DNA from 2 places in the Virgibacillus sp. FSP13 genome. Region 2 is predicted to be linked to the other one. Evidence: a T-box and tRNA genes for the amino acid it is inferred to sense, from the RefSeq annotation. Region 2 holds a T-box; the other holds one or more tRNA genes.

Region 1 (9,108 bases), on a different contig from region 2:
GAAATCAATCCCTGTTGATGTACCAAGTCCAAATTGACTAAAATAATTTCGCATTCTTTCAAATGGTTTTGACTCCCAATCAAACTGTAAATTTTCACCTTTCACATAATGGAAGTCACCACCCATACGCATTGCGATGTAAAACATATAGACGTTTGATGATTCTTGTAAGGCGGTAATATCGTTTACAGGTCCTAGGTCTTTCCAAGAACTTTTTGGGTCGTCACCAGCAATTTGAATTTCTCTGTCATTAAATGTTTGGCCAGGAATTATTACACCTGATTGAAAACCGGATAGGACGGTTGCACCTTTTACCGCTGATCCTGGACGGTGTACTTCATACAACGTTTTTAATGCTGCATTTGAAAACTCATGTTCTTCACGATCATAATGCTGTCCAGATACAGCTAACAGTTCTCCTGTTTTCGGCTTCATGACGACAGCCATAGCATCTTCCATGTGACGATTATCGTATGGATACTTATTTATCGTTTTCTTAAGCTCTTCACGAATAATTTTATCAACTCGTTTTTGTAGATCCATATCAATGGTTAATACTAAATCTTTTCCCCGCTGACCCTCTACAGCGACCTTCGTATCAACAACTTTTCCAGCCTTATTTGTTGTATATTCGATCTGCTCTTTTCTGCCTCTTAAGACGGATTCATATTGCTCTTCCAGTCCGCTTCTTCCAACACGATCATTCGGACTGTATCCACGTGTCAGGTAATAGTCTTCTTTTTCCTGTAAAATCCCTTGTGATTGCGAGGTTATTGTACCAAGTAAATTGCTGAATGTTTCATCATAAGGGTATTCTCGATTCCAGTCGGTTGTCGCATTAATTCCGTCGAGTTCACTTAAATGTTCAGCAACTCTAGCGTATTCTTCTGGCGTGACATTTTCATTTTTTACAATTTGGGGAGTTAGGGTTAATGCCTTATCTAATTCTTTTTTGATGAGAATAACTTCCAATTGTTCTTCCGTAAGGTCATTAACCTCTTCTTTTTTTATTCGTTTTAATATCGTCTTATACTGTTTTGCTGGTTCCATGTCTTCAGCTTCTTGTTTACTTAATCGCTTTTTCGCTTCTTCTTCATGGTTTAAATACCAGTATTCCTTCTTATCCCGTAATGTTATAGTATCTAATTTTTCTTCTTTATTCTTTTCGTTATACATAGAAATATACGTTGACAGCTTTTCTGCTACATCTAACCGGTCTTTTGCTTGTACTCCTTTTGGCGGTGTATAGGTGATGGAATACAATGGTTTATTGTCCACAATTACATTATGGTAACGGTCATAGATTTTCCCACGAGGTACTGGTATTTTTGTGGTATCCTTAATTGTCCGATCAATTTCTTCTTGGAAGCTTTCCCCGTTTAAAATTTGAACCACACCCAATTGAAGAATCAGGACAGAAAACATTAAAAATACAACAAAAAATAATATATTCAAACGAAAGGGAAGCTGTCGTTTTTTCTTTTTTTTCTTTACCATTTTCCTCCCCCATTTTTCTGTAAACATTTCCTCTTATTATATCATCTTTTGAAGCAGAATCTAACATGTTTTAACGATTTTTTTCATCTGTCAGCTGCTCTTTTATCGGAACTTCTTTTTTACGGGAACTACCTAAGTAAATATCCTTAACGAAAAAATAAATAAACAAATGTCCCGTGCCTAATACGACCAAAAGTATCGGTATAATTTTTTCTGCCGGAAACAGCGAAACGGTGATAAGAAAGATCGAAATTGATGCAACTCGACCAATATTGACAAAGAGTTCACGAACAACAATATATTCTACCCGTAAGTCCTTTGCCTTCCATGCCTTGCCAATCACATCATATGTTAACGAAGCATATGGGACATTGATTATTGGATAAGCAATACCGATTACAACGGCATAGATGATCAGGTTCACATAACTGATCTTGAACAGAATAATGTATATCGAAAAGTAAAGAATTACCCCTCCAAGCAAGATTGCCTTCTTTCGCAATGAAGGTTTAATGTATTTTGTGGCGATAAAATAAAATACAAAAGACAACCCAGATAGACACAAATTAAACATACCTAAAGAAAATTCACTTTTGGTAACGAGGAACACCCAAATGGAAATAACGAACAAAAATATCCCTTCACGTAAACCTTGGAATACATGAGCATGTAAAATTTTTCGCCAATTTTTATTGTGATGACGTTCAATAAAAATCCTTTTAAAATGAAAATCTCCTTCTGCTTGTCGGCGTTTTAATGCGAAACTGCAAGCAACTGCACAAATAAATAATATAAACGAAATCGTGAATATAGTCGTATATCCAACATTGGCGGTCATTTTCGCAATAATAAAACCAGCTAATACAGGACCGACCATTCCACCAAACGATTGCAAAACCCCTAGAAATCCATTAAAGAAATCCCGTGTTTCCGGTTCAGTGATCTCAAAGGTTAATACATTATAGGCAAGCCAGTAAAACCCATAACCAATACCAAGTACGCTTCCTAACAAAAAGTTGTAAGTGGAGGCTTTTTCAGCAATGATTAAAACACTCAAAAAAAATAGAGATAAAAAAATTACCCCCAAACGTAAAACGATAACACGATCAATCTTTTTCGCTATTCGCCCAGCAAGGATAAACATGACTGGTTGGAACAAATAAATACCCAAGTTATACATGGCGATTGTGATATAATCCCCGGATTGTTTCCAAAGGTAAATGTTGACAAAAGTGTTGGAAAGAAAAATCCCTAAAGAATAGAGTCCTCCAATCACCAATAAAAAGATTAAATCCCGATTTATATCTACTTTTCCTGTTATGTTTTCTAGACTTTTTAGCATGATTTTAAGCTCCTTTTGTATATCTAATAGTTTGAGCAAATCATCATCAGATATGCAAAAGGATTACCAATGAAAACATAAAAAAACGCGGGAAACATTGATCCCGCGTTTTTTATGTTTATTTATTTAGCTTCATTATAATTTTTTGCTACTTCATCCCAGTTAACAACGTTCCAGAATGCTGAAACATATTCAGGACGTTTGTTTTGATATTTAAGATAATAAGCATGCTCCCAAACATCAAGGCCTAGAATAGGTGTTTTACCTTCCATTAAAGGTGAATCTTGGTTAGGCGTGCTTGTAACTTCAAGTGCACCATTATTAACAACTAACCATGCCCATCCAGATCCGAAACGACCTTTTGCAGCTGTTTCAAATTCTTCCTTAAACTTATCAAGGCTACCAAATGTACCATTTATTTTGTCAGCTAATTCACCTGATGGTTCGCCACCACCATTTGGTGATAATACTTTCCAGAATAAGCTATGGTTCGCATGGCCACCACCATTATTACGTACAGCAGTGCGAATATTTTCAGGTACAGCATCTAGGTTGCTTACAAGATCTTCTAGTGATTTATCTTGAAGATCAGCTTGTCCTTCAAGTGCACCATTAAGTTTTGTAACATAAGTATTATGATGCTTCGTATGATGGATGTTCATTGTTTCCTTATCAATTGTTGGTTCTAAAGCATCGTATGCATAAGGTAATTCTGGTAATTCAAATTTAGCCATTACTAAACGTCCTCCTTCATAATTATGTTAAAAAAGGATAGAATATTCACCCTTTTAATGCAAGATTATCAAAGCTTTATCGTACATGCAAATTATATGCATATTTTTACAATACAATCGTGATAATCAACTTGATCACATATTAAATAATACCCGATTGAAAAAAAATAAAACATCCGAATGAAAAACTTTGATCTCCTTGTTGCTTCGATCATTGGAAAACCTATGTATATTTTAACTCAACTTTCGCACCAATAAAATAATATCAAACAGTTAGCTGGGGCAAACTTGGAACGTTTCTAATAATTGCCTTGATAACCTTGGTAAACATAAAGACTGTTTTCTAAAAGATTGGGACTGCGATTATTCGCCCCTTTGAAAGCATTTGTTGTTTTATATAAAAAATGCGAGGTAACTAAGAAATTGCTCCCTCGCCGTTCCGGAAATACACTGGTATTGCATTTACTACCATTGACTGTAGTAGTACGTGTCCTACCAAGCCACATTCTATCGCTTCACTAGTCCGGGTGAGTGGAGGGTGGTGACTCCTCGAAAAAGAAAAGCACTTTTTCTTCGTGCGATGTATCGCTGACGAAGCCTTCCTTGTCCTGCGGGAACAGCACGTGTCCGAAGACCCCGGAGTGGTTTTCTCGAGGCAGGTTAAATACGCGACGTCCTGTCGCAACACCTGCACTAGCACGTCCTGTGCGTCGAAGGCTGAGGCCGTGCCCGCGGAAAGCATCCACCCGGAACGATCCCGGACGGCAGGAAATGCGCGTACTTATAGAAAAAGAGCCCAGCAGTCGCAGTTTGTTTAAATGCGATTGATCCAAAGTCAACTTAAGCAGTGAATCTTCATCCTTCCTCATTTTATCAAGGCCTATTTGTCCATTTGAAGCTGCAAAAGTTGAGTTTTAACTAATAAAAGCGATTATTGGTTCTTTTAACCAGTTTATCCTATAATGGAATGATAATGAATGCAAAACAAAAACCTGCTAAGATGGTCTACTATAGCATGGAAATTGAATAGGAAAAAGCCTTAGACCAACTTTTTCCCTATAAATATATAAAGAGGAGTTTTTACCGTGTTAATAAAAAATGCTGGTACGCTCAGCCAGAAATATTTCCAATCCTACTTTCAATTAACGATGAATTCTCAACATTGTAATGCTGACCAAGCTAAGAAAATTATCTTTGACCGTTTTTTTGATGGTAATACAAAAAAACTTGGTGTCACTTCATACCAAAATTTCATAAATGCGTATAAACAGAGTAAAAAACCACACCTAGAATTTCGGATGAATAATCATAACATTTGAGTGTTAAGTTGTTGTATTTTAAGCAGAGAATATAACTATTTGCTAAAATTTATAAATAAAAAAACAAGCATCAAGTAGCTTGTTAGTAATATTATTAATTATAAAATGGTGGCTCCGGACGGAATCGAACCGCCGACACACGGATTTTCAGTCCGTTGCTCTACCGACTGAGCTACAAAGCCATATGATTTTTTAAATATTATATTATCCTCGTATTTCATCTCTGGCATTAAAATATGTATGGAGGAGGTAGAGGGATTCGAACCCCCGCGCGGTTTGACCCGCCTGTCGGTTTTCAAGACCGATCCCTTCAGCCAGACTTGGGTATACCTCCGTAAGCTTTTTATGGTGGACCCTGCAGGATTCGAACCTGCGACCGATCGGTTATGAGCCGATAGCTCTAACCAACTGAGCTAAGGGTCCTAAAATTTATGGGGCGACCGGTGGGGATCGAACCCACGGATGCCGGAGCCACAATCCGGTGCGTTAACCACTTCGCCACGACCGCCATTTAGGCTTTTTGTTTTATAACTATAGTAGCGGCGGAGGGGATCGAACCCCCGACCTCACGGGTATGAACCGTACGCTCTCGCCAGCTGAGCTACACCGCCATATGGCTCCACAGGTAGGATTCGAACCTACGACCGATCGGTTAACAGCCGATAGCTCTACCACTGAGCTACTGTGGAATTATCTAATATAGTATTTCATTGTAGAACAATCCAACAAGGATGTGTTCGTCATGTTGCAAGTTTCATCAGGAGGTAAACACTCCCTCGCATGACCTACTTTGAAGTAATTCAAGGATGTTACGGTCAAGCTACTGTGGAATTATCTAACAAATCCCTGTCGTTTTTTATCAGCGACGAATAATAATTTACCATATCCGACAGAATCTGTCAATCATTCGATCAAAACTTTTTTCAAAATATCTTATGTAACTCGTTGTTACTTTTAACGGAAACAACAATAAATACTATAGCATTTTCATTTATAGTTTTCAATACAAATCTTAAAAATTTTTATTTGGCAGGGATATTCCCTGCCAAACTTCGCTACGATTCACCAAGAACCTCTTCCGCAATATTCACAGCATGATCGCCGATTCGTTCTAAATTACTAATAATATCAACAAACACAATACCTGCCGATCCATTACACAAACCTTCATTCATGCGAATAATGTGCTTTTTGCGATACTTTCGTTCCATTTTATCGATTTGATCTTCTTTTTGCGCAACAGCTAACGCTTCTTGCCGATCCATTTGATCAAGTGCTTTAACAGCTTGCTTAACCGTTAAAATCGTTAAATCAAACATATTGTTCAGATCTTCTTTGGCTTGATCCGTTAACTCGACTTTATTTGAAATCTTATAATCAATTAATTCTATAATATTCTCGAAATGATCGCCAATCCGTTCAATATCACGTACTGAATCCATTAATGCAGTATGCTTGGCACTTTCTAGTTCTGATAACGAACCAGATGATACTTCCACAAGATAATCGGTAATTTTGCGATCCAAATTATTCAATGCACCTTCCACTTGCATCGCCATTTCCGAATGTTTTTGCTGTTGTGTAAACAAGTACTGATTCGTTTCTTCTAACCCGATACAAGCATACTCTCCCATGCGAATAACCTCTGCCTTTGCCTGTTCAAGCGCGAGTGCAGATGATTGCTGAATAAATATAGGATCTAAGTGCTTTGGTTTATATTCAATTGTAACGTCCTCACCAGGAATTATTTTCGTCACAATCCACGCTAATCCAGCAATAAATGGAAATTGAAGTACCGTATTGGCAATGTTAAAACTACCATGTGCGAAAGCTAATGTCATTTCCGGATTCAAATGAAACTGTCCTTGTAAATAATAAACAAAGTGAGTAAATAAATCCAATCCAACAATAAATATTGCTGCACCTACTAAATTAAAAATCACGTGTGTAAAAGCTGCACGTTTAGCCGCGACACTTGCACCAATCGATGCTAATATCGCTGTAATTGTTGTTCCAATATTGTCACCAAAAAGGACAGGTATTGCTGCTTGTAAATCGATTGCTCCTTCTGAAAACAATCCCTGCAAAATTCCAATCGTCGCACTCGAACTCTGAACGATAACCGTAAACAATGTTCCAATAATGACGCCAAGTACTGGATTTGAACTCATTTCTACCGTCAGTTCATGAAATGACTCCAGTCCTCTCAATGGTGACATACCACTGCTCATCAATTCGAGTCCAAAAAATAAAGCGCCAAAGCCAAAGATAGTTTGTCCGATCGAATTAACTTTCTGATTTTTGAAGAAGAATAAGAGGAAACATCCAACTGCAATAATTGGTAATGCATATTCACCTAAATCAATACCGATAATAAATGCTGTAACAGTTGTTCCAATATTTGCACCCATAATGACACCGATAGCTTGTCTCAGTGTCATAAAACCTGCATTTACAAGCCCAACGGTTAGTACGGTTGTGCCTGAACTACTTTGAATAAGTATCGTTACAATCATACCCGCAAGTACACCTAGAAAAGGATTACTTGTCGTTTTATCAAGAATATCTCGCAACCGTTCACCCGCAGTTTTTTGTAATCCTTCTCCCATAAATTTTATTCCGAGCAGGAAAATACCCAAACCGCCAAAAAACTCAAAAAGAAGTGTTTGTAAATCGATACCCAATGGTTTTACCGCCCCTTCACATTGTTGAATTATGTCATACCTTTTTCATTATTAGCCACGCCCTCACGTTTTGTAAATACTTATTCTACATTCTTAACAATAAATTTACATTCTATTTTCTACAATGGCACTTCCCAAGAGAGCGTAAAAAAAATAATTCTCTTGAATCTTGATGATTCAAAGAGAATTATCATTTAGTTCGTTATTATTTCGACTAGTATTCGTGTGCCATCTACTTCTACAACACGCACGGTACTGCCTCTAGGAATCCATTGTCCATTAGATATTGCACTATAGTTCTTGTTGTTAATCCGTACCGTCCCAACTGGGCGCAAATCGTTTAACGTTATCCCTTGTTGGTTTAGTAAATTTTCATATTCCTCATTCATCGTGTTATAGCCAGCTTCCTTTGTTAACCGGTCCCTCAATGTGATTTTTGTCCACATGTCACGATGTTTAAACACCTTTAGAAATAGCAGAGAAGAAAACCCACCCACAAGAACACCGATTACAGCATACAAACCGACAGATAAACTTGGTGCCGCCAACGCGACAGATGTTAACATGCTCGCAAGTCCTAACGTAGCAAGTGTACCATCATTTAATAACTTCCCATCAATGATGATAAGTAATAATCCGATAAAATAAATAATAAGCATAATAATAAACAAGCTTGTGTCCAAATAGGCCGAAAAATAAACAACGATAAATCCAATTCCAAGTATCCCAAAGAAACCACGCATGTTAACCAAAATTTCACCAATCAAAAATAAAGTTCCTAGTCCAGTTATAACAAATCCAATCCAATCGGAAGAAAAAATATCCATAAATCCCCCTCCTCCCTATTACTTTTATATACGTTTTATGCTCGCTGTTTGTTTCACAAAAGGAGAAATGAATATGAACTTTTTTAAAAAAAGCGGAATTTATTTATTCATTATATTAATAATAGTGAGTATTTATACTGATTTGACTAATGGTTCACTACTACCGTCAAACAACAATACCATACCAGAAAAACAAACAGAATCAACTAACACTAGGAAATTTGAGATCATGAAGGTAAAAGTGCGGGCAGGTGATACCGTACTATCGATTGTCGAAGAAATTAACGATTCACTTCCGGCGTTTGATATTAACCAGATCTTTGAAGATTTCCAATTAATTAATCATACAGACCCACATAAACTGATTATTGGAGGTTATTACTATTTCCCTATATATCCATAAAAAAGAGACTGACAACTCATTGCCAGCCTCTTTTTGTTATACAAATGGTAATATAAACAGTGAAATGATAATCGAAACAGCACCAGCGATTATAGCTGTATTTCCTAACGTATTTGCACCGCGACTTCTTGCGATAAAGCCGACAATGATCCCTGCTCCACCAAGAATTATTGGTAGCCAAAAGAAGGATACAACCGATAATGCCAACGCGATCCAGCCATACATACTGTTTACATTGGTATCATCATCGTCTTCTATTCTTGATGGTGTATCAAGATCATCTGCTGTCATTTCAGCTGCTG
Region 2 (9,108 bases):
GGATACAGTTACAGAGTCTACAATGGCGATCGCAATGGCACGTCAAGGTGGATTAGGAGTTATTCATAAAAATATGTCGATTGAAGCCCAAGCTGAGCAGGTTGATCGCGTCAAACGTTCGGAAAGTGGCGTTATTACAGATCCATTCTTTTTAACCCCAGAACATCAAGTTTATGATGCAGAACATCTGATGGGAAAATTCCGCATTTCTGGTGTACCAGTCGTCAATAATGAAAATGACCGGAAATTAATTGGTATTTTGACGAATCGTGACTTACGCTTTATTCAGGATTATTCAACATTGATCAATGATGTGATGACAAGTGAAAATCTGATAACAGCACCTGTTGGCACAACACTTGAAGAGGCAGAAAAATTGCTGCAAAGCCATAAAATAGAAAAACTACCTTTAATTAATGAAAATGGTGTTTTAAAAGGCCTGATCACAATTAAAGATATTGAAAAAGTAATCGAATTCCCAAACGCTGCAAAAGACAAGCAAGGGAGGTTACTGGTTGGCGCAGCTGTCGGGGTGACAGCAGATGGAATGAAGCGAATTGAAAAACTTGTTGAAGCTGGCGTTGATGTGATTGTTATTGATACGGCACACGGTCATTCAAAAGGGGTATTGGATCAAGTTCGTGCAGTTAGACAAGCTTATCCTGACTTAGATATTATTGCTGGAAATGTGGCTACACCTGAAGCAACAAAGGAATTAATTGAAGCAGGTGCAACAATCGTTAAAGTTGGGATTGGTCCAGGATCAATTTGTACAACAAGGGTCGTTGCTGGTGTCGGTGTACCACAAATCACTGCAGTTAATGATTGTGCGACTGCAGCACAAGATTATGGTGTAGCAGTTATTGCGGATGGTGGTATTAAGTATTCTGGTGATATCGTCAAAGCACTTGCTGCAGGCGCACATGCTGTCATGCTTGGTAGTATGTTTGCTGGTGTTTCTGAAAGCCCAGGAGAAACGGAAATCTTCCAAGGTAGACGTTATAAAGTTTATCGTGGTATGGGTTCTGTCGGTGCGATGAAGGCAGGGTCAAAAGATCGCTATTTTCAGGAATCTGAGGAAACGAAAAAGCTTGTCCCAGAGGGTATCGAAGGTCGGGTAGCATATAAAGGACCACTTGCAGATACCTTCCACCAATTATTAGGTGGATTACGTGCAGGTATGGGATATTGTGGTACCCCAACCATTAACGCTTTGCGAGAAGAAGCACGCTTTATTCGGATCACCAATGCAGGCTTACGCGAAAGCCATCCACACGACGTTCAAATTACGAAAGAAGCACCTAATTATTCAGTATAACTTTAAAAGTAAGTGGGATTGTTAGGTATCTTATACGGACATCTTTTTTAAGGCCCTTTTCGTAAATTTAGTTGCTTTTTAGAAACGCGACACAGTGGAAATTCTCTTTCGTTATGTTTTCTCTGGCTCTAATGATGATAGAGTGCTTGGATTCCGCTCCAGCAGAATACTTCGCTTTCCGCGGGCACGGCTTCAGCCTCCTCGCGGAAAAACCGCCGCTGCGGGGTCTTCAGACACGTGCTGTTCCCGCAGGAGTCTACGTATTCTGCCTACGCTGGTAGTAGTGTTCTAATTATTGAAAGGGGAAAACCATGGAATCTATGTTACACGGATTTTTACTCCCTTGAACAGAAAGCTATTCTAAGCTGCGGGAAAATGCGAGACTCCAATGGGAAAAGGAACAGTCTGAAGACCCCGCAGGAAGTGGTTTTCTTCCGAGGAGGCTGAAGCGTTCCCCATGGAAAGCGAGTATTTTTCCGCAGCGCTGGATTAGCACTCATCTTATATAGGGATGAGAGGAAGTCACACTAAAGTTATGTCGCAGTTTACATCCTTTGTGTCAAAAAACACAATCTATTAGAAAACAGCCTTGATGAAAGTTATCATATATATAATGTAGTAGTGTTTTCCTATATAAGTTTTAAATAGATAGGGACTATTCCCTGTCTATTTTTTTGTCGATTCTTGTGGTAAAATAACAAAGATGCATACTATTTATCGGTGGAGGTAGAGAAAGTTGAAACACAAATTAAAAAGAAAAATGTCACTATTACTGGTCATGCTTGTAGTAATGGCATCGTTAAGTTTACAACCGTTTTCAGTAAATGCTGCAGAAACAGTAGATATTGAAGCTGAATCAACCATTTTAGTTGATGCAGACACAGGTAAAGTTTTATATGAAAAAAATGCAGACTTTGCACTCCCTCCAGCTAGTATGACCAAAATGATGACCGAATACCTAGTATGGGAAGCTATCGAAAAAGGTCAAGTCAGCTGGGACACAACAACACAGATTAGTGACTATCCATACAGTATATCAGCAGACTCTACATTTTCAGGTGTAGGATTAACGCAGGATCAAGATTATACTGTACGTCAGCTTTATGAAGCAATGGCAATTAACTCTGACAATGGTACGACAATCGCTCTTGCGGAACTAGTTGCAGGTTCTGAAGGTGAATTTGTTAAGTTAATGAATAAAAAGGCGGAGGAAATGGGACTTCCTGATTATAAGTTTGTTAATGCAACTGGATTATCAAATTCGGACCTTGGCGAAAATTATCCAGAAGGAACAGAAGCTGATGCTAACAATTTATTATCAGCCAGATCAGCAGCATTACTTGCATATAACCTAATTAAGGATTATCCGGAAGCATTAGAGATTTCCAGTATCCCTGAGGCAAAATTTGAAGATCAAACTATTCGTAATTGGAACTGGATGCTGCCACATGATAAAAAAGCTGCTAGTTCTTTAACACAATTTTATTATGAAGGTGTAGATGGTTTAAAAACCGGATATACCGATGCTGCTGGATATTGTTTTACAGGTACGGCAGAACGTGATGGACAGCGCTTGATTTCTGTTGTTATGAAGACAAAAAGTGATGAAGCTCGTTTTAAAGAGACAGCAAAATTACTTGATTATGGTTTCTCCAATTTCCAAACAAAAGAATTGTTTGCTAAAGGATACCAATTAAAAGACAAAGAGACACTTCCAGTAGCAAAAGGTAAAGAAGATAAGGTAGAGATTGCAACAAATAAGGCAATCAAAGCACCTGTGAAAAAAGGACAGGAAAAGAAATATAACATTACGTATAAAATTGATAAAGATAAATTGAATAAAGATGGTGAACTAAAGGCACCAATTAAAAAAGGCGAGAAAATAGGTACGGCTGAAGTTACATTTGGCGGGGAAAATGATTATGGTTATATTGATGGTGCAAAGTCCAATGATACCGTTGATATTGTAACAACAGAGGATGTTGAAAAAGATAACTGGTTTATGCTTTTGCTAGGAGCAATCGGTAGCTTTTTCAGTAATTTATTCTCAACGATTGTTGATACTGTAAAAGGTTGGTTTTAAGTAGTAAAATGAAATAGTTAGAAAAGTTTTATTACAGGGGGAAACAACATGGGAAATACTGGTACAGATCGAGTGAAACGTGGAATGGCAGAAATGCAAAAAGGCGGCGTTATCATGGATGTTGTTAACGCTGAACAGGCAAAAATTGCAGAACAAGCAGGGGCCGTTGCTGTAATGGCATTAGAACGTGTTCCATCCGACATTCGTGCTGCAGGTGGTGTAGCTCGAATGGCAGACCCGACCATTACGGAAGAAGTATTAAATGCAGTATCCATTCCAGTTATGGCAAAAGCACGTATTGGTCATATTGTTGAAGCACGCGTTTTAGAAGCAATGGGCGTTGATTATATTGATGAGAGTGAAGTTCTAACGCCGGCAGATGAAGTTTTCCATCTGAGAAAGTCAGATTATACGGTGCCATTTGTTTGCGGTTGTCGTAATTTAGGTGAAGCTGCACGTCGTATCGGTGAAGGTGCATCTATGCTTCGGACAAAGGGAGAACCTGGTACAGGAAACATTGTCGAAGCAGTACGTCATATGCGTCAGGTACAATCGGAAATCCGCAAGCTTTCAGCAATGTCTGCAGATGAAGTGATGACATTTGCAAAAGAAATTGGTGCGCCATATGAGCTTTTATTGCAAATTCGTGAAGAAGGCCGTTTGCCAGTTGTGAACTTTGCAGCAGGTGGAATTGCAACACCAAGTGATGCTGCGTTAATGATGGAATTAGGTGCAGATGGTGTGTTTGTAGGTTCTGGTATTTTTAAATCAGACAACCCTGAGAAATTTGCGAAGGCAATTGTTGAAGCAACAACACATTATACAGATTATCAATTAATCGGTGAACTTTCAAAAGGCTTGGGTACTGCCATGAAAGGGATTGAAATGAGTACACTCACAGCTGCAGATCGTATGCAGGATCGCAGCGAGTAGAAAGAGGGAATTGCTATGACCACAATTGGTGTACTTGCATTACAAGGTGCAGTTCGTGAACATATTCGTTCCATAGAGGCGTCTGGGGCAAAAGCAGTTGAAATAAAGCGTAGAGAACAACTAGAGGAAATTGATGGTCTGATTCTTCCCGGTGGAGAAAGCACAACAATGCGCCGATTGATGGATAGCTATGATTTTTTTACTGCTATACAGGAGTTTGGCAGCAGAAAACCGATATTCGGTACATGTGCTGGCATGATTTTAATGGCAAGTGTGATTGATGGACAGGATCAGGCACATCTTGGCTTAATTGGCATGAAGGTTGCCCGAAATGCATTTGGCCGTCAGGTTGCAAGTTTTGAAGCGGAACTTTCGATTGCACATGTTGCTGATGATTTTAATGCTGTGTTTATTCGCGCTCCATATGTACTAGAAGTTGGCCCTGATGTTGAGGTTCTTGCAAGCTATGGAGAAAAAATTGTAGCAGTAAAACAGGGGCATCATGTATGTACTGCCTTTCACCCTGAATTGACCGATGACAATCGATTTATGGAATATTTTGTTGAGATGGTGGAACAATCTAAGAAAAAGCTTGCATCCTAATTGGAAATTAGCTATGATGTTAATTAAATGAACACCCTAAAAAGTATAGATAGGAATTAGTAATAGTAGCTCTTTCTTTAGAGAGTCGATGGTTGGTGTGAATCGATGAAAGAGTACTGTGAATCCACCCTTGAACTGGTTTATTGAAATTAATAGTAGGTAAACCCGGTTAAGTGCCGTTATCACTGTGAGCCGGAAGATGTATGCTTCAATAAGGGTGGCAACGCGGGAATAAACTCTCGTCCCTAGTTATAGGGATGGGAGTTTTTTGTATGTACTGATAAATAGGAGGAAAACAATTATGCTTGATATGAAGTATTTACGTAATAATTTTCAAGAAGTAAAAGAAAAGCTAAATCATCGCGGTGAAGATTTATCAGAACTAGAAAAGTTTGAGGACCTTGATGCAAGACGCCGTAAGTTGATTTCTGAAACAGAACAGTTAAAAGCAAAGCGAAATGAAGTATCTCAGCAGATTTCTGTATTAAAAAAAGAGAAAAAAGATGCTGACTCCGTTATTAAAGAAATGCGTGAGGTTGGCGAACAAATTAAAGCATATGATACAGAACTAAAGGAAATTGAGGAAAAATTAGACTATATTATGCTTTCTATCCCGAATATTCCGCATGAAAGTGTGCCAGTAGGTGAAGATGAAGATGATAATGTGGAGGCGCGCAAATGGGGAGAGCTTCCTGAATTTCGCTTTGAAACAAAACCGCATTGGGATATTGCGACAGATTTAAATATCCTAGATTTTGAGGCAGCTGCAAAAGTTACGGGTAGCCGGTTTGTCTTTTATAAAGGGTTGGGTGCTCGTCTGGAGCGTGCACTTATGAATTTCATGATGGATCTACACGCTGATGAACATGGCTATGAAGAAATGTTACCACCGTATATTGTTAACCGAACAAGCATGACTGGGACAGGACAATTGCCGAAGTTTGAAGAAGATGCCTTTAAACTTGAAGATTGGGATTACTTCTTAGTCCCAACTGCTGAGGTTCCTGTAACCAATTATCACCGTGACGATATTTTAAAAGGCGATGACTTGCCAAGAAAATATGTCGCATTTAGTGCAAGCTTCCGTTCAGAGGCAGGATCTGCAGGAAGAGATACAAGAGGACTAATCAGACAGCATCAATTTAATAAAGTGGAGCTTGTTCATTTTGTGAAACCTGAGGACTCGTATGAAACATTAGAAACGTTAACAGGTCACGCGGAAAAAGTATTGCAATTACTAAATTTGCCATACCGTGTCATGAGCATGTGTACAGGTGATCTAGGATTCACTGCGGCGAAAAAGTATGATATTGAAGTATGGATTCCAAGCCAGGATACGTACCGTGAAATATCTTCTTGTTCAAACTTTGAAGATTTCCAAGCGAGACGTGCAGGAATTCGCTTCCGCCGTGAGGAAAAGGGTAAACCGGAATTCGTTCATACACTAAATGGATCTGGTTTAGCACTTGGTCGAACGGTTGCAGCTATTTTAGAAAATTATCAGCAAGAGGATGGCTCTGTTGTTGTGCCAGAAGTATTACGACCTTATATGGGTGGAAAAGACGTTATTAGCTAACCCAAATAAAAATCCCAGGCTTACTAATAGCCTGGGATTTAACATTAAAACCCACGTGAGCTTAATCCCTTTCGCATGACGCCACTGCGTGCAAACATCATTAGTGTAATCGCCACTATTCCTTCCGCTACTGGTAATGCAAGCCAAACCCCAGTAGTTCCGAACCAAAGTGGTAGAATTAATAGCATTCCTATTAACAGAATAAATCCACGGAAGACGGTAATACCGACAGAAGGACGGACATAACCGATTGATTGATAATAGGTCATGTAGATGAAATTTGTCCCCATGAATAGATAACCAAGGAAAAACAATTTGATTCCTTTGGCGGCAAGTTCAGCAATTTCTGGGGATGCAACACCAAAAATCGACACAAGGAAGTCAGCTCCAAAATAACCAATGCCTAAAAATAATATACCAAGCGAAAGTCCTGATATTTCGGCAGTTTTCACGGTTTCTTTAATGGAATTAAATTGTTTGGCACCATAATAGAAGCTAATCATTGGTTGAATGGATTGACCAATGCCGATAAATGCTAAAAACATAAATGTATGCAAATAATTAATAACGGAAAAGGCAGCAAGTCCAGTTGTACCGGCATAATAGGCTATTGCAATATTGTATCCCATTACAAAAATACCTGTCCCTGCTTCAGACAAAAAACTAGGGAGACCAATCGAGCAAATTCGCTTTACATCTTTTACTTTCCATTTTGCTTTAACAAATACCAAACCGGAATCTTTTTTAAAGAAATGAAACAAATAAATGATAAGACCTGCAAAAGTTGCAATCACCGTTGCCAACGCTGCGCCCGTTACCTCCAAATTAAGGATAAAGATCATCCAATAATCTAGCAAAATATTGAGTAGTGCAGAAACAACTAAACCAATCATGGCCAGTTGTGGGTCACCGTCATTTCGTACAAAAATACTGAAAAAATTTTCCCAGGCTAGAATTAATGAAAAAATCAACAATATTCTCATGTAATCAACCGTATAAGGAAGCGTTTCTTTATTTGCTCCAAATAATTTAGCAAGACCATCCATATTCAAATAACTGATCAAGCAGATAATTATCGTTACAAGTGTTAGAAAGGCAAATGAAATAGTAAATAGTCCTTGTGCATGTTTTTTATTCCCCTCTCCCATTGCCATTGAGTACAGTGTCCCGCCACCTACTCCAATAAGCAAAGAAATGGAAATGATAATAGAAAAGACGGGTACCGCAATATTCACACTGGCTAAAGCAACAGGGCCAACCCCATTTCCAACAAATATACCATCCACGACAACATTCACAGACATCAGCATCATACCAAGTAGTGTCGGAATAAAGTATTGAAAAAAACTTTTGGTTGCAGATTGTGTCGCTAAACGCTGGTTTAAAGTGCTCATATCGGTTCACCTCTGAGAATACAAATTACCATCTATTTTAATCTCCCCGTTATGGATAGTCCATTAAACTGAATCAAAATTACACTGCCTGACCGGATCGATATATTTCGACATTCTTTTTGTACATACGCTATTATGATATACTAATTTCCAACAAAAATAAGTTTACAAGGAGCTATATAATGAAAGCAGTTGCAGTTAATAACCCTGGTGGCGCAGAACAATTACAATTTGAGGAATTTCCGAAACCAACAATAGGTAGTGGGGAACTGTTAATTCAAGTAAAAGCATTTGCAGTTAATCGTACTGATATCATGACGCGTGAAGGTAAATCTGGATATATGCAAAATCCAATTTTAGGTATTGAGATTGCTGGAGAAGTGGTAGAGGCTGCAGAGGGAACAGATATAGAAACTGGAACTCGAGTGATGGGCCTGGTAAATGGCGGGGGTTATGCAGAATATACTATTATGCCGGCTGATCGAGTAATACAGATTCCGGAAAGTTTATCGTTTGAAGAGGCGGCAGCGATCCCAGAGGTATTTCTCACCGCATATCAAACATTATTTTGGTTGGGTAATCTAACGGATCAAGATACGGTTCTAATCCATGCAGGTGGAAGTGGGGTTGGTACAGCGGCTATCCAATTAACCAAGCAAATGACAAACGCAAAAATTATTACAACGGCAGGCTCACAAGAAAAATTAGGTTTTTGTCAGTCGCTTGGCGCAGATGTTGGAATTAACTATAAAGAACAGAACTTTGCGGAGGAAGTTTTAAAAACCACCGATCAAGAAGGGGTAAACGTCATACTCGACTTCATTGGTGCTTCCTATTGGGAGAAAAACTTACGAAGCATTGCAATCGATGGACGCTGGGTGCTGATTGGTGTACTTGGTGGAACAGAGGTTGAAAAAGTAGATTTAATGTCAATTCTTGCAAAGCGAATCCATCTGAAAGGGACATTATTAACGCCAAGAAGTGATGCCTATAAAAAAGCTTTGACAGAGGAATTTATTCAAAAGGCAATCCCCCTATTCAATCAGAAAAAGCTGAAGCCAATTGTTGACCATACCTTTGCATTCAAAGACATTCAAGAAGCACATCGATATATGGAAGCAAATAAAAATATTGGTAAGATAGTCATTTCTGTTAACTAATCATTGTTACAATACCACCTTTTGAAATTTTTAAAAAATGC

Evidence for each region. The T-box of region 2 lies ahead of serS (serine--tRNA ligase). A T-box ahead of a tRNA ligase gene usually reads a tRNA of that ligase, here a tRNA-Ser.
Region 1: it encodes a tRNA-Ser, which carries the amino acid that the T-box ahead of serS (serine--tRNA ligase) is inferred to sense. The anticodon was not compared.

What each region holds. Positions count from the first base shown of each region.
Region 1 is NZ_JBSVKG010000008.1:39,718-48,825, reverse strand. It holds gene ACW2QC_RS09005 (peptidoglycan D,D-transpeptidase FtsI family protein) at 1-1,497, opposite strand, end outside; gene ACW2QC_RS09000 (MFS transporter) at 1,568-2,839, opposite strand; gene sodA (superoxide dismutase SodA) at 2,962-3,573, opposite strand; gene ACW2QC_RS08990 (hypothetical protein) at 4,659-4,892, shown strand; tRNA gene ACW2QC_RS08985 (tRNA-Phe) at 4,999-5,074, opposite strand; tRNA gene ACW2QC_RS08980 (tRNA-Ser) at 5,134-5,226, opposite strand; tRNA gene ACW2QC_RS08975 (tRNA-Ile) at 5,239-5,315, opposite strand; tRNA gene ACW2QC_RS08970 (tRNA-His) at 5,325-5,400, opposite strand; tRNA gene ACW2QC_RS08965 (tRNA-Met) at 5,430-5,503, opposite strand; tRNA gene ACW2QC_RS08960 (tRNA-Asn) at 5,507-5,581, opposite strand; gene ACW2QC_RS08955 (Na/Pi cotransporter family protein) at 5,948-7,576, opposite strand; gene ACW2QC_RS08950 (NfeD family protein) at 7,771-8,403, opposite strand; gene ACW2QC_RS08945 (hypothetical protein) at 8,477-8,806, shown strand; gene ACW2QC_RS08940 (hypothetical protein) at 8,843-9,108, opposite strand, start outside.
Region 2 is NZ_JBSVKG010000021.1:41,960-51,067, forward strand. It holds gene guaB (IMP dehydrogenase) at 1-1,318, shown strand, start outside; gene ACW2QC_RS15550 (serine hydrolase) at 2,055-3,401, shown strand; gene pdxS (pyridoxal 5'-phosphate synthase lyase subunit PdxS) at 3,450-4,334, shown strand; gene pdxT (pyridoxal 5'-phosphate synthase glutaminase subunit PdxT) at 4,350-4,937, shown strand; T-box leader at 4,975-5,187, shown strand; gene serS (serine--tRNA ligase) at 5,239-6,513, shown strand; gene ACW2QC_RS15570 (MATE family efflux transporter) at 6,558-7,907, opposite strand; gene ACW2QC_RS15575 (NAD(P)H-quinone oxidoreductase) at 8,090-9,067, shown strand.